One region of the Streptomyces sp. NPDC058239 genome, then DNA from elsewhere that is predicted to be linked to it. Evidence: riboswitches for the same ligand, from Rfam matches in the RefSeq annotation. Region 1 holds a riboswitch; each other region holds the start of a gene.
The links. Region 1 has a riboswitch for cobalamin ahead of ACFVYE_RS00330 (cobalamin biosynthesis protein). Riboswitches for the same ligand answer to the same signal wherever they lie in the genome.
Positions count from the first base shown of each region.

Region 2: another riboswitch for cobalamin. It lies ahead of ACFVYE_RS36060 (ABC transporter substrate-binding protein); the one in region 1 lies ahead of ACFVYE_RS00330 (cobalamin biosynthesis protein).
Region 3: another riboswitch for cobalamin. It lies ahead of ACFVYE_RS19580 (CbtB-domain containing protein); the one in region 1 lies ahead of ACFVYE_RS00330 (cobalamin biosynthesis protein).

Region 1 covers NZ_JBHVWS010000001.1:61,728-65,467, forward strand. Annotated here, with positions in the region: gene ACFVYE_RS00315 (class II aldolase/adducin family protein) at 1-45, opposite strand, end outside; gene ACFVYE_RS00320 (anion permease) at 309-1,574, shown strand; gene ACFVYE_RS00325 (hypothetical protein) at 1,610-1,840, shown strand; cobalamin riboswitch at 2,016-2,147, shown strand; gene ACFVYE_RS00330 (cobalamin biosynthesis protein) at 2,292-3,320, shown strand; gene ACFVYE_RS00335 (cobyric acid synthase) at 3,317-3,740, shown strand, end outside.
Region 2 covers NZ_JBHVWS010000048.1:43,813-47,552, forward strand. Annotated here, with positions in the region: gene ACFVYE_RS36055 (FecCD family ABC transporter permease) at 1-823, opposite strand, end outside; gene ACFVYE_RS36060 (ABC transporter substrate-binding protein) at 877-1,944, opposite strand; cobalamin riboswitch at 1,979-2,168, opposite strand; gene ACFVYE_RS36065 (beta-ketoacyl-[acyl-carrier-protein] synthase family protein) at 2,247-3,470, opposite strand; gene ACFVYE_RS36070 (acyl carrier protein) at 3,467-3,740, opposite strand, start outside.
Region 3 covers NZ_JBHVWS010000016.1:142,762-146,501, forward strand. Annotated here, with positions in the region: gene metE (5-methyltetrahydropteroyltriglutamate--homocysteine S-methyltransferase) at 1-52, opposite strand, end outside; cobalamin riboswitch at 216-435, opposite strand; gene ACFVYE_RS19575 (histidine phosphatase family protein) at 494-1,087, opposite strand; adenosylcobalamin (AdoCbl) riboswitch at 1,210-1,302, shown strand; gene ACFVYE_RS19580 (CbtB-domain containing protein) at 1,348-1,563, shown strand; gene ACFVYE_RS19585 (CbtA family protein) at 1,592-2,365, shown strand; gene ACFVYE_RS19590 (GNAT family N-acetyltransferase) at 2,494-3,000, opposite strand; partial or broken gene ACFVYE_RS19595 (SDR family oxidoreductase) at 3,262-3,444, shown strand; gene ACFVYE_RS19600 (hypothetical protein) at 3,498-3,734, shown strand; gene ACFVYE_RS19605 (tetratricopeptide repeat protein) at 3,731-3,740, opposite strand, start outside.

The DNA.
Region 1 (3,740 bases):
GCCGTCCCAGGCACGTTCGATCGCGTCCCGTTGCTGATCGCTCATGCGGAGATCCTGTCAGCCCTGGAGGCGAACGGGCATGCGATCGGCGGGATAAGTCACAAACCGGAGAAGTTCATAAAAGGGGTGACAGGGGCGCGAATCGGGTGCGAATCGGCCCTGCGCCCGGTCCGCACCGCACCGCGAAGGACAAACGGAACGACCTGACTCCAGTTGGAGTCACCACAGCGCCCTGCCCAGTTCATCTTCCGTTCATCCAGGTTGCCTACGGTCCACGTGCCAATGACGTCGAACGATTGCCTGGGTAAATGGAACACATCACGCTGCTACTCGCGATTGTGATCGTGACAGCTCTAGTGTTCGATTTCACGAACGGTTTCCACGACACCGCCAACGCGATGGCGACCACCATCTCGACCGGCGCACTCAGACCGAAGACAGCGGTGGCCATGTCCGCCGTTCTCAACCTCGTCGGCGCGTTCCTGTCGGTCGAGGTCGCCAAGACGATCTCCGGCGGGATCATCAACGAGGACGGGCTGCGGACGGAAGTCATCTTCGCGGCACTCGTCGGCGCCATCCTGTGGAATCTGCTGACCTGGCTGGTCGGACTGCCGTCCAGCTCCTCGCACGCCCTGTTCGGCGGTCTGATCGGCGCAGCCGTGATGTCGGCGGGCTGGTCGTCGGTCAACGGCGGCACCGTCGTCACCAAGGTGCTGCTCCCCGCGGTCGCCGCCCCGATCGTCGCCGGTCTGGCCGCACTGCTGGCCACCAGGCTGACGTACCGGATCGGCGGGAAGATCCGCAACGACGCCCAGGAGAAGGCCACTGCCAAGGGCTACCGCGCCGGCCAGATCGCCTCGGCCGGACTGGTCTCCCTCGCCCACGGCACCAACGACGCGCAGAAGACCATGGGCATCATCACCCTGGCCCTGGTCACCGGGGGCGTCCTGCACCCCGGCTCCAACCCGCCGGTCTGGGTCATCGTCTGTGCCGGTACGGCCATCGCACTCGGCACCTACCTGGGCGGCTGGCGCATCATCCGCACCATGGGCAGCGGCCTCACCGACCTCAAGCCGCCGCAGGGCTTCGCCGCCCAGACCAGCGCGGCCACGGTCATCCTGGCCTCCTCGCACCTCGGCTTCTCCCTCTCCACCACCCAGTCCTGCTCCGGCGCCGTGATGGGCGCGGGCCTCGGCCGCCAGGGCGGCGTGGTCCGCTGGTCCACCGCCACCCGGATGTTCGTCGCCTGGGGTCTGACCCTGCCGGCCGCAGGCCTGGTCGGCGCGGGCGCGGAACTCCTCACCAAGCAGGGCACCTGGGGTGTCGTGGTCGTCGCGGCGCTGCTGGTCGCGGGCTCCGGGGCGATCTGGCTGGTGTCGCGCCGCAAGCCGGTCGGCCACGGCGATGTCGCGCCGACAAGCGGCGACGCCGAGCCCGCAGGCGTCGTCACCACGGCCATCGCCGCCGTCAGCCCGCCGCTCACCGCGGCCCAGGCAGCGGCTCAGGACCTCAAGACCACCATTCCGGCTCCGGCCGGAACCACCCAGGACCCGGCGCGACCCGCCACCGTCTAGGCCGGCCACCCGGGCAGGCCGTCTAAGGATTCAGCATGAACATCGACTGGGCAGCCCTCGGCTCCGTCTTCGGCGTCTCCCTCGTCGTCACCGTCGCGCTGGTGGGTTTCTTCACCCTGGGCATCGTCGGTCTCTCCAAGCAGCCCGAGCCGGCGGCGCAGGGCGGCTCCGGCGGCTCGCTGCTGCTGGCCCGCGCCGGCGCGTACGTCTGCTTCGCGCTGTGCGCTGCGGCGGTCGCGTACGGGATCTATCTGATCGTCGCCTGAGCCCTTCCGCACGCACTCCCCCGTCGGGCCGGACACACACCTCGTGTGTGTCCGGCCCGTTGTGGTGTGTCCGGCCCGATGTGGGGCTCAGCACACTGCACCGTCGCAGGTCAACGGCAAGTTGACGGGCGTTCGCGGAGCGTGGTGGACTGCCGGAGCCAATTACGGCGACAGCAGAGGAAGCCGGTGCGAATCCGGCGCGGTCCCGCCACTGTCACCGGGGAGCAGTCCCCCACACCGGAAGTCACGGCACGCGCGAGCGGGTTGGAAGGCCGGGGGAACTGCGGATCCGGGAGCCAGGAGACTCTCGTCGCCGGTCACGTCGAACCAGGGCGCGGACCCTGAGTGAGGACATATCGCCATGCCTGGCTGCCGTGCGTCCGTTGCTGTGGCGCTCTCGACGAGAGCCGCCTGTACGAAGGTCCTTCGAGGCGTAACGGCCGGTTGAGCCGTGCGTGCCGACCGCATTTTCGCGTACGGCGCCACGGCCGGTCTGATCGGCGATCTGCTGCTCGGTGACCCCCGCAGGGGACATCCGGTCGCCGCCTTCGGGCGGGCCGCAGCGGACGTCGAGCGCCGTCTGTGGCGCGACCACCGTGGGTGGGGCGCGCTGCACACGCTCGTCTGCGCCGGAGGCGCCGCGGGTGGTGCCGCGCTGATCACCCGTGCCGTACGCAGTCACCCCGCCGCCTCCGTCGCACTGACCGCGGCCGCCACCTGGTCCGTCGTCGGCGGTACGTCCCTGGGACGTGAGGCGCGGGCGATCGGCGGCGCCCTGGCCGCCGGTGACATCGAATCGGCCCGCGAGCGGCTGCCGCACCTGTGCGGGCGCGACCCGTACTCCCTCGACGGACCGCAGATCGCCCGCGCCGTGGTGGAGTCCGTGGCCGAGAACACCTCGGACGCCGTGGTCGGCGCCCTGGTGTGGGGTGCGCTGGCCGGTGTGCCCGGGCTCGTCGGCTTCCGGGCCGCCAACACCCTCGACGCCATGGTCGGCCACAGGTCGCCCCGCCACCGGCGCTACGGCTGGGCCTCGGCCCGCCTCGACGACCTCGCGGGCTGGCCCGGTGCCCGGCTCACAGCCCTGCTCGCCGTGGCCGCCGGGGGGCGCCCACGTGGAGCGGTACGGGCGTGGCGGGCCGACGCGGCGAAGCACCCCAGCCCCAACGCGGGCCCGGTGGAGGCCTCGTTCGCGGGTGCGCTCGGCGTACGGCTCGGCGGGACCCTCGCGTACGGCGGCCGGGTCGAACACCGCCCCGTCCTCAACGGGGAGACCGGCCGGGCGGTGGAGACCGAGGACATCGAACGCGCGGTACGGCTGTCGCGCCGGGTGAGTGCGCTGGCCCTCGGCGTGTGTGTGGCGGGACGACTGGGCGCGGGCCTCGCCGCACGACGGATCGCAGGACGACGGATCGCAGGACTTCGGTCCGCAGGACTTCAGTTCACAGGACGTCGGATCGCAGGACGGAGACGGACATGAGCGGCGGGCTGCTGGTCGCCGGAACCACCTCGGACGCGGGCAAGAGCGTCGTCACGGCAGGTATCTGCCGCTGGCTCGTGCGCCAGGGCGTGAAGGTGGCGCCCTTCAAGGCGCAGAACATGTCGCTGAACTCGTTCGTCACCCGCGAAGGTGCCGAGATCGGGCGCGCCCAGGCCATGCAGGCCCAGGCCGCCCGGGTGGAGCCGACCGCGCTGATGAACCCGGTCCTGCTCAAACCCGGCAGCGACCGCTCCAGCCAGGTCGTCCTGATGGGCAGGCCGGTGGGCGAGATGAGCGCACGCGGCTACCACGGAGGCAGGCAGGAAGCGCTTCTCGGCACGGTCGTGGACTGTCTGGAGCAGCTTCGGGGCACGTATGACGCAGTGATCTGCGAGGGGGCGGGCAGTCCGGCCGAGATCA
Region 2 (3,740 bases), on a different contig from region 1:
CCAGACCGACGAAGCCGATGGCACCGGCCGAGCTGACGAGCGCGGCGGTCAGCAGCGCGGTCGTGCAGAGAAGCACGATCCGGGTGCGCGCGACATGGACGCCGAGGGTGGCGGCGGCGTCCTGACCGAACGCGAAGGCGTCGAGCGTACGGGCGTGACCGAGGCAGATCAGCAGCGTCACGACGAGGACGGCGGAGCAGATCCACACATCGGTCCAGCCGACCCCGCTGAGCGAGCCGAGCAGCCAGAACAGCACCCCGCGGGTCTGCTCGGCGTCGGCGGCGGTCATCACGACGAAGGAGGTGAGCGCGGAGAACAACTGCATGGCCGCGACACCGGAGAGGACGACCCGGTCGGTCGTGCCGCCCAGGGTGTGGCTCAGCAGCAGAACGAGGGCGAACGAGCACAGTGCGCCGATGAACGCGCCGGTCGAGATCGACACCGCTCCCCCGCCGACGCCGAGGACGACAACCACGACCGCGCCGGTCGACGCTCCGGAGGAGACGCCGAGGACGAACGGGTCGGCGAGCGGGTTGCGGAGCAGGGACTGCATGACGGTTCCGCACACCGCGAGCCCGGCGCCGCACACCGCGGCGAGCAGGGTGCGCGGCATGCGCAGGTTCCAGATGATGCCGTCCCGGATCGGGGTGAGCCGTGACCGGCCCCAGCCGAGGTGGGAGGCGACCGTGGACCAGACGTCGGCGACGGAGATACGGGCGGGTCCGATGGTGACGGCGACCGCGACGGACAGCACGAGCAGTGCGATGCCACAGGCCCACAGGGCTCCGCCGCGCAGCTTCCGTATCCCCGTGCCACTGCGCACGGCTGCTTCGCAGGCCCGTGGCGCGTCCACCGCCGTGGCCCGTTCGGTGTCCGTCACCCCGCGAATCCGAATGTGCGCAGCCCGGCGGCGACGCGTTCCACACCCTCGACCGTCCGGATGGACGGGTTCATGGCCTGGCCGCTCAGCAGGACGTACCGCTTGTGCCTGACGGCGTCCATGTTCTTCGTGACGGGGTTGGACTCCAGGAATTCGATCTTCTTCGCGGCGCTCTCGGCGGTCTGTGCCTTGCGGGTCAGGTCGCCGATGACCAGGACGTCGGGGTTGCGGTCGGCGACGGTCTCCCAGCTGATCTGCGGCCATTCCTCATGGGTGTCGTCGAAGACGTTCTTCGCGCCGAGTTCCCTGGTGATGATGCCGGGCGCTCCGCAGCAGCCGGCCAGGTACGGGGCCTTGGAGTCGGAGAACCAGTAGAGGAGGGTGGCGTCGGAGGCGTCGACGCCCTCGGTCGCCTTCTTCACCCGGGCCCGCAGCTGCGCCACGAGCGTGTCGCCGCGTTTCTGCACGCCGAACACCTTAGCCAGGTCGTGCACTTCGTCGTACACACTGTCCATGGTCAGTGGCGCGGTACGGGCTCCGTCGCCGCCGCCGCTGTTGTCCTTGCCGGTGCAGTCGGCGGGCGAGACATAGGTGGGGACGCCGAGTTCCTCGAACTGTTCGCGGGGTGCGACGCCCCCCTTGGCGAGCGTCGACTCGAACGCCGCGCTGATGAAGTCGGGTTCCTGGTCGAGGACCTTCTCCGACGACGGCCGGTTGTCCGCGATCCTGGGAACCTTGGCGTTGGCCTTCTCCAGGCCCTTCATCACCGGGTCGGTCCAGGTCGAGGTGGCGGCCAGCCGGTCGGCGAGGCCGAGGGAGAGCAGGATCTCCGTCGATCCCTGGTCGACCGAGACGGCCCGGTGGGGTGCGGCTTCGACGGTGACGGTGCGTCCACAGTTCTTCAGCGTCACGGGGTATCCGTCGGCGGAGCCGGACTTCGCGGCAGAGCTGCTCGTTCCGCCCCCGCAGGCGGTCAGCAGGACGAATCCCGCCGAGAGCAGGGCGATGGTGCGGACAGGGCTGGCTATGGACGGCACGGAGTCCCTCTGCGTCTCGGGGCTCATGCGCGGAGCCCGGTGTACGGAGTCCTGCGCCCGGTACCGGGTCGCAGGTGCCAGCAGGTCTTCGGACTCGGGCTCCTACGGACGGGACGCCTTCCCAGGACACCCGCGGGTGGTCCCAGTGGCCGTGGCCCCGCCCGTCCCCCTCACCGCTGCGCGTCAGTTCCGGATTCTCACCGGATTCCCTGACCCCTACGTGGAGTTTGACTGGCTTCGGCAAGCTATCACGAGCCTCCGCGCAGCTCATGGGTGGTGTGGCCGGTGGTACGCCGGGCTGTGCGACCGTCGCACCACCTGCCCGATGCCTAAGGACGCTGCAGAGCGATCACGGCGTTGTGCCCGCCGAAGCCGAAGGAGTGGCTGACGGCGCGCCGGATGGGCTGCCGCAGAGGTCGCTCGGTGACGCAGTTGATGTCGAACTCGGGCGCCGGGGCATCCAGGTTGGCGATCGGCGGTACGACTCCGCGCTGGAGCGTCAGGACGGTCAGTCCGGCCTCGATCGCTCCGGCTGCCCCCATGCAGTGCCCGAGTACGCCCTTCGGGGCGGTGACGGGCGGCCGGTGCGGGTAGACCCGGCCGATGAGGGCGGCCTCGGTGGCGTCGTTGATCGGTGTCGCCGTGCCGTGTGCGTTGACATGCTCGACGTCCTCGGCCGCCCAGCCCGCGTCGCGCAGCGCGGCCTCGACCGCAGCCTGGGCGACCGCGCCGGAAGGGTGCGGACTTGTGGGGTGGTGGGCGTCGGTGGTGGCGCCGGTGCCCGCGAGCAGTGCCCGCGGCGCGGCGCCCCGGGCGACGGCGTCGTCCGCCCGTTCCAGCACCATGACGGCGGCGCCCTCACCCATGACCAGCCCGGCACGGTCGGCCGAGAAGGGCCGGCACCGCCTGGCCGGGTCGCCCTCCGCCCGGGCCGCGGCTCCGGACCGGGCGAATCCGGTCATGGCGACCGGGTAGACGATCGACTCGGTGGCTCCGGCGATCGCGATGTCGCACTGTCCGGTGACCAGCAGATCGCGGGCGACGGACAGTGCGGTGGCGCCGGAGGAGCAGGCGGTGCACGGTGCCAGGCTGGGACCGGTGGCCCGCAACTGGATGGCGATCTCGGCCGCGGGCATGTTCGGAATGGTGAGCAGGATGCCCGACGGCGAGGTGGCATCCGGTCCGAGCCGGTCGAGTACGACGGCCTGCTCGGTCAGTGCGGCGGAGCCTCCGCTGCTGGTGCCGACGACCACCGCGACCCTGCTGCCCTCCCACTGCGCCGGGTCGAGTCCGGCGTCGGCGACCGCCTCCCGGGCGGCGACAACGGCGAACTTGACGTACTTCCCCATCCGGAAGGACGTGCGCCCGCCGATCGCGGCGTCCAGATCGATACCGTCGACCGTGCAGGCGAAGTCGATCGCGCACCCTTCGAGTGCCGCGACGGTACGCACCGGCGAGACTCCGGCGCACACACCTTTCCAGGTGGATTCGGTGTCGTTGCCGACCGGGGTGATCATTCCCAGGCCTGTTACGGCAATCGCGGGCCTGTTCATCGGGTGTTGCTCGCCGGTGCTTCGCCGCCCATCAGCGCCCCGCTGCCGGCTGTCGCGTCGATGTACCGCGTGATGTCGGCCAGGGTGGCGTCCTTGGGGAGCTTGTCGAAGTCCCCGTCGCCGCCCATTGTCTCCCTGATGAGGACGGCGAACTCGGCGACGGCGAGGGAGTCCATCTCCAGGCTGTCCATCGTGGAATCCGGGCGGATCTCGACGACGGGCACTTTGAAGGTGTGTGTCAGAACCTCGGTGATCTTGGGATGAATCGCG
Region 3 (3,740 bases), on a different contig from region 1:
GATATCCGTACACGGTGGCCCGGGCTGCCGCGGCTGCGGACTTGCTGGTCACGGAACTCTCCTTCGCGAGCGTGTGTCCTGATACGACCCCGGGACGGATCGAAGGCGCGAAGGGATGACGGACCGGGCGGAACCGCAGCGCCGTGGAGGCGCGCGTGCCCTGCCCGATATGTACGCCGACCCGCCCACGAGGTCACCGAGATCACCGAGCGCGTCCGACGCGCACGGGCAGTGGCAGGTCTTCGGACTCGCGGGCACTTCTCGCGTACGAGACACCTACTGGCCGTCGCTTCCCGGGCCCCGTATCGGGTCCAGTGCTTGATGACGGCGGTCGTTCCCACTCACCGCTGCGGGGCAGTCCCGGATTCCCACCGGGTTCCCTCTTGCGACGCGCCTGTCTGGCGGACAGGGCGAACCAGCTGCACCACCACAGTAGGCGCTGACCGGCGGTTCCGGCACGTCAGTTGTTCATACCGTGGGCCACGGGAGGACGTCAGTGCCCCGGAGCGGGGGACAGCGGCTGCCCACAGCGCAGGTTCCACCGTCCGGACCGGCCGCTGAGCCCGGTCAGCGTCAGAGGGGCGACGTCCAGCCGCCAGAACGCCCCCGTCGGCAGAGCGAGCGCCGATACGATCGCCGCCCGCACCACCGCAGGCTCGACGACCCCGAGCACACAGCCGCCCTCGTCGCCGTAGAGGGACTCCACGGACTCCAGCCAGCGGCCGACCCGGGCGCAGAACTCCAGCAACGGTTCGCCGCCGTGCGGAGCCGCCGAAGGATCGGTCATCCAGACCGACACCGCCTCCGGCTCGCTGCCGCTCACCTCCTCCAGCCGCTGCCCGCTCCACCGGCCCATGTCCCAGCCGCGGAGCGCGAGTTCGTGCTCGGCGTGCAACCCCAGCGCGTCGGCGGTCCGGGCGCACCGTTCGGACGGCCCGCAGACATACCGGTCGGCCGCAGGCACGGCTGCCGCAGCGGCCCTGGCCTGCCGGACCCCGACCGCGTCCAGCGGCGCATCGCCGTCGAAACGGGCTTCGCGCAGCGCGGCGTTGAGCGCCGGTGAGATCAACATCACCTTTATCGTCATGACCGGGTCAACTCCCTGAAGTCTGGCCCCTCAAGTGCACCCACCATGGCATCCGGGCCTTCCGGCCCCACCGACGGCACCATGGCCGCGCCTGCCCCCAGGCGGTATCGTCCGATGAGCATGACGAAGTGTGACGGAAGTCCGGTGAGAATCCGGCACGGTCGCGCCACTGTGAACCCGTACCCGTACGGGAAGTCAGACCCAGCACCTTCGTCTCAGGCACCACGAACGGGACGCGTGTTCCCTCAGGAGGTTCTGCCATGGCACAGACTGCTGCCCCCGCCACCGCCGTACCGGCGATCACCCCCATCTCCCTGAAGGCCATTGCCCCTTGGGCGGTCTTCTTCGGCATCCTCATGCTCGTACTGCTGTACTTCGTCGGCGCCGAGCAGGGCGCCACCGCGGTCATCTCCGGCGAAGGTGTTCACGAGTGGGTCCACGACGGCCGCCACCTCCTCGGTTTCCCCTGCCACTGACGTACCGTCCGATCCAGGGGAAATCCTCATGAACTCCATATCTGTCAGAGCCCTGCTCGTCCGCGGCATGCTGGCCGGCCTCGCCGCGGGCGCGCTCGCTCTGGTCGTCGCCTACTTCCTCGGCGAGTCCCGGGTGGACGCGGCCATCGCTCTCGAAGAGGCGCACAGCCATGACCACGGCGGCGGCGAGGAACTCGTCAGCCGCACCATGCAGTCCACCGCCGGCCTTGCCACCGGTGTGCTCGTCTTCGGTGTGGCGATCGGCGGCATCGCCGCCCTCGTCTTCTGTTACGCCCTCGGCCGGATCGGCAGATTCGGCCCGCGGGCCACGGCCGCCCTGATCGCGGGTGCGGCTCTGCTGACGGTGTACATCGTGCCGTTCCTGAAGTACCCGGCCAACCCGCCGGCCGTCGGCAACCCCGACACGATCGGCCGACGCACCGCCCTGTTCTTCCTGATGGTCGCCCTCAGCGTGCTGCTGGCCGTCGCTGTCGTCATCTTCGGCAAGCGGCTGGCTCCACGCCTGGGCAACTGGAACGCGACGATCACCGCATCCGCCGCCTACGTCGTCGTGATCGGGATCGCCTATGCGTTCCTGCCCTCGTTCAACGAGGTCGGAAAGGACTTCCCGGCCGGCTTGCTGTGGGAGTTCCGCCTCGCCACGCTCGCCGTGCAGGCGACTCTCTGGATCACCTTCGGCCTCGTCTTCGGCTGGCTGACGGAACGGCTTCTCGTGCCGGGGACCGACTCCGTCAGGACCGGAAACGGTGCGGCGAACCGGGCTGCCACCGCGGCAGGCTGACCGACGCACCACTGGCCACCAGCAGACATCGGAACCCGCCGGGAGCTTCCCGGCGGGTTCCGTCGTCCCATGGTGCGCGGCTGAGCCGGCGGCTGTATGTACGCGTAAGGGGCCGGGCGACCGGGGGCTCACCCCTCGGCCTGCTGATCCCAGTCGATCCGGTAGTGCTTCAGCTGCGCATCCTCCTTCACCAGGTGCATACCGACGGCTGTCATGACGTGTTGCGACGCGAGGTTGTCCAGATCGGTGTCGCCGTGCACGCAGCTCACACCCTGGTCGCGGGCGAACAGGAGCAGTGCGCGCAGCGCCTCGGAGGCGTAACCCATGCCCTGGGCCGAGGGGACGAGGCCGTAGCCGATCGTGACGTGTCCGTTCTCGTCCGGAGCGCCATGGAATCCCAGCCCGCCGATCACCTCTCCGTCGTCGCGGCGACGTATCTCGTACGAACCGAAGGGGCTGGGATCACCCGTCGTCGCGCATGTGTCGAGGAAGCGCTCGGCTGCGGCCATCTCGCCGGGGGACGGGTATCCGGGCGCCCAGCGGGCACCGTCTCCCGGCTTGCCCGCCATCACCTGCAAGGCATCGGAGGCGCTCATCAGGCGAAGGAAGAGGCGGGGAGTCTCAAGGTCGGTCATGACCGAGTGAAGTATCACGACGGACGGGCGGAAGGCATCGGGATTGTCCGACGGGAGCGTCCGGAGCGGCGCGGGGGCTCCGGTGGGGTCCTGCTGAGGCCCTGCAGAGGCCTTGCGGGGCGCGGGGTAGCGCTGTCAGCAGATTGCGTAGCGTAGCGTCGCTACGGTATCGGTTTTAGCGTTGCTCTCGCCGGGGTGCGGAACTCACGGCCCACCTGAGACAGGGAGCGCCGCCATGGGCGAGCAGCACGCCACCACACGCCGACCGCCACCGCCCTGTTCCTGGACGGCAAGGACGAGCAGACCATCGCGAGGCCGGCCGGCCAGGCACCGCTGGAGCGGCTGGGAACCCCGCAGGACATCGCCGAGGTGATCTCCTTCCTCGCCGGCCCGGCCCGCTGGGCCAACGGCCAGGTGCTGCGCGCCAACGGCGGCATCGTCTGAGCTACCCGCCGGAGCACTGCCCCGCCCGCCCCGCGACCTTCGGCGACGCGAGCGTGTCACGGCGGGTACGCGACGCCGTGCATGCCGCGGTCTTCACCCCGGATGCGTCCGGCGCCTCCGCAGACGCGGACGACACGGGGGCCGCCGTGTCCGAGGCCCACGTGCCGTCCACCGCCGCTCGGCTGAACACGCTGCTGCGGCAGTCGTCGGATCCGGTACTCGGCGCGGCCGAGGGCGCCCTCCTGACGGAATGGCCGAACCGCCTGTCGAACGCTCCACGCGACCGCTAGAGCCCT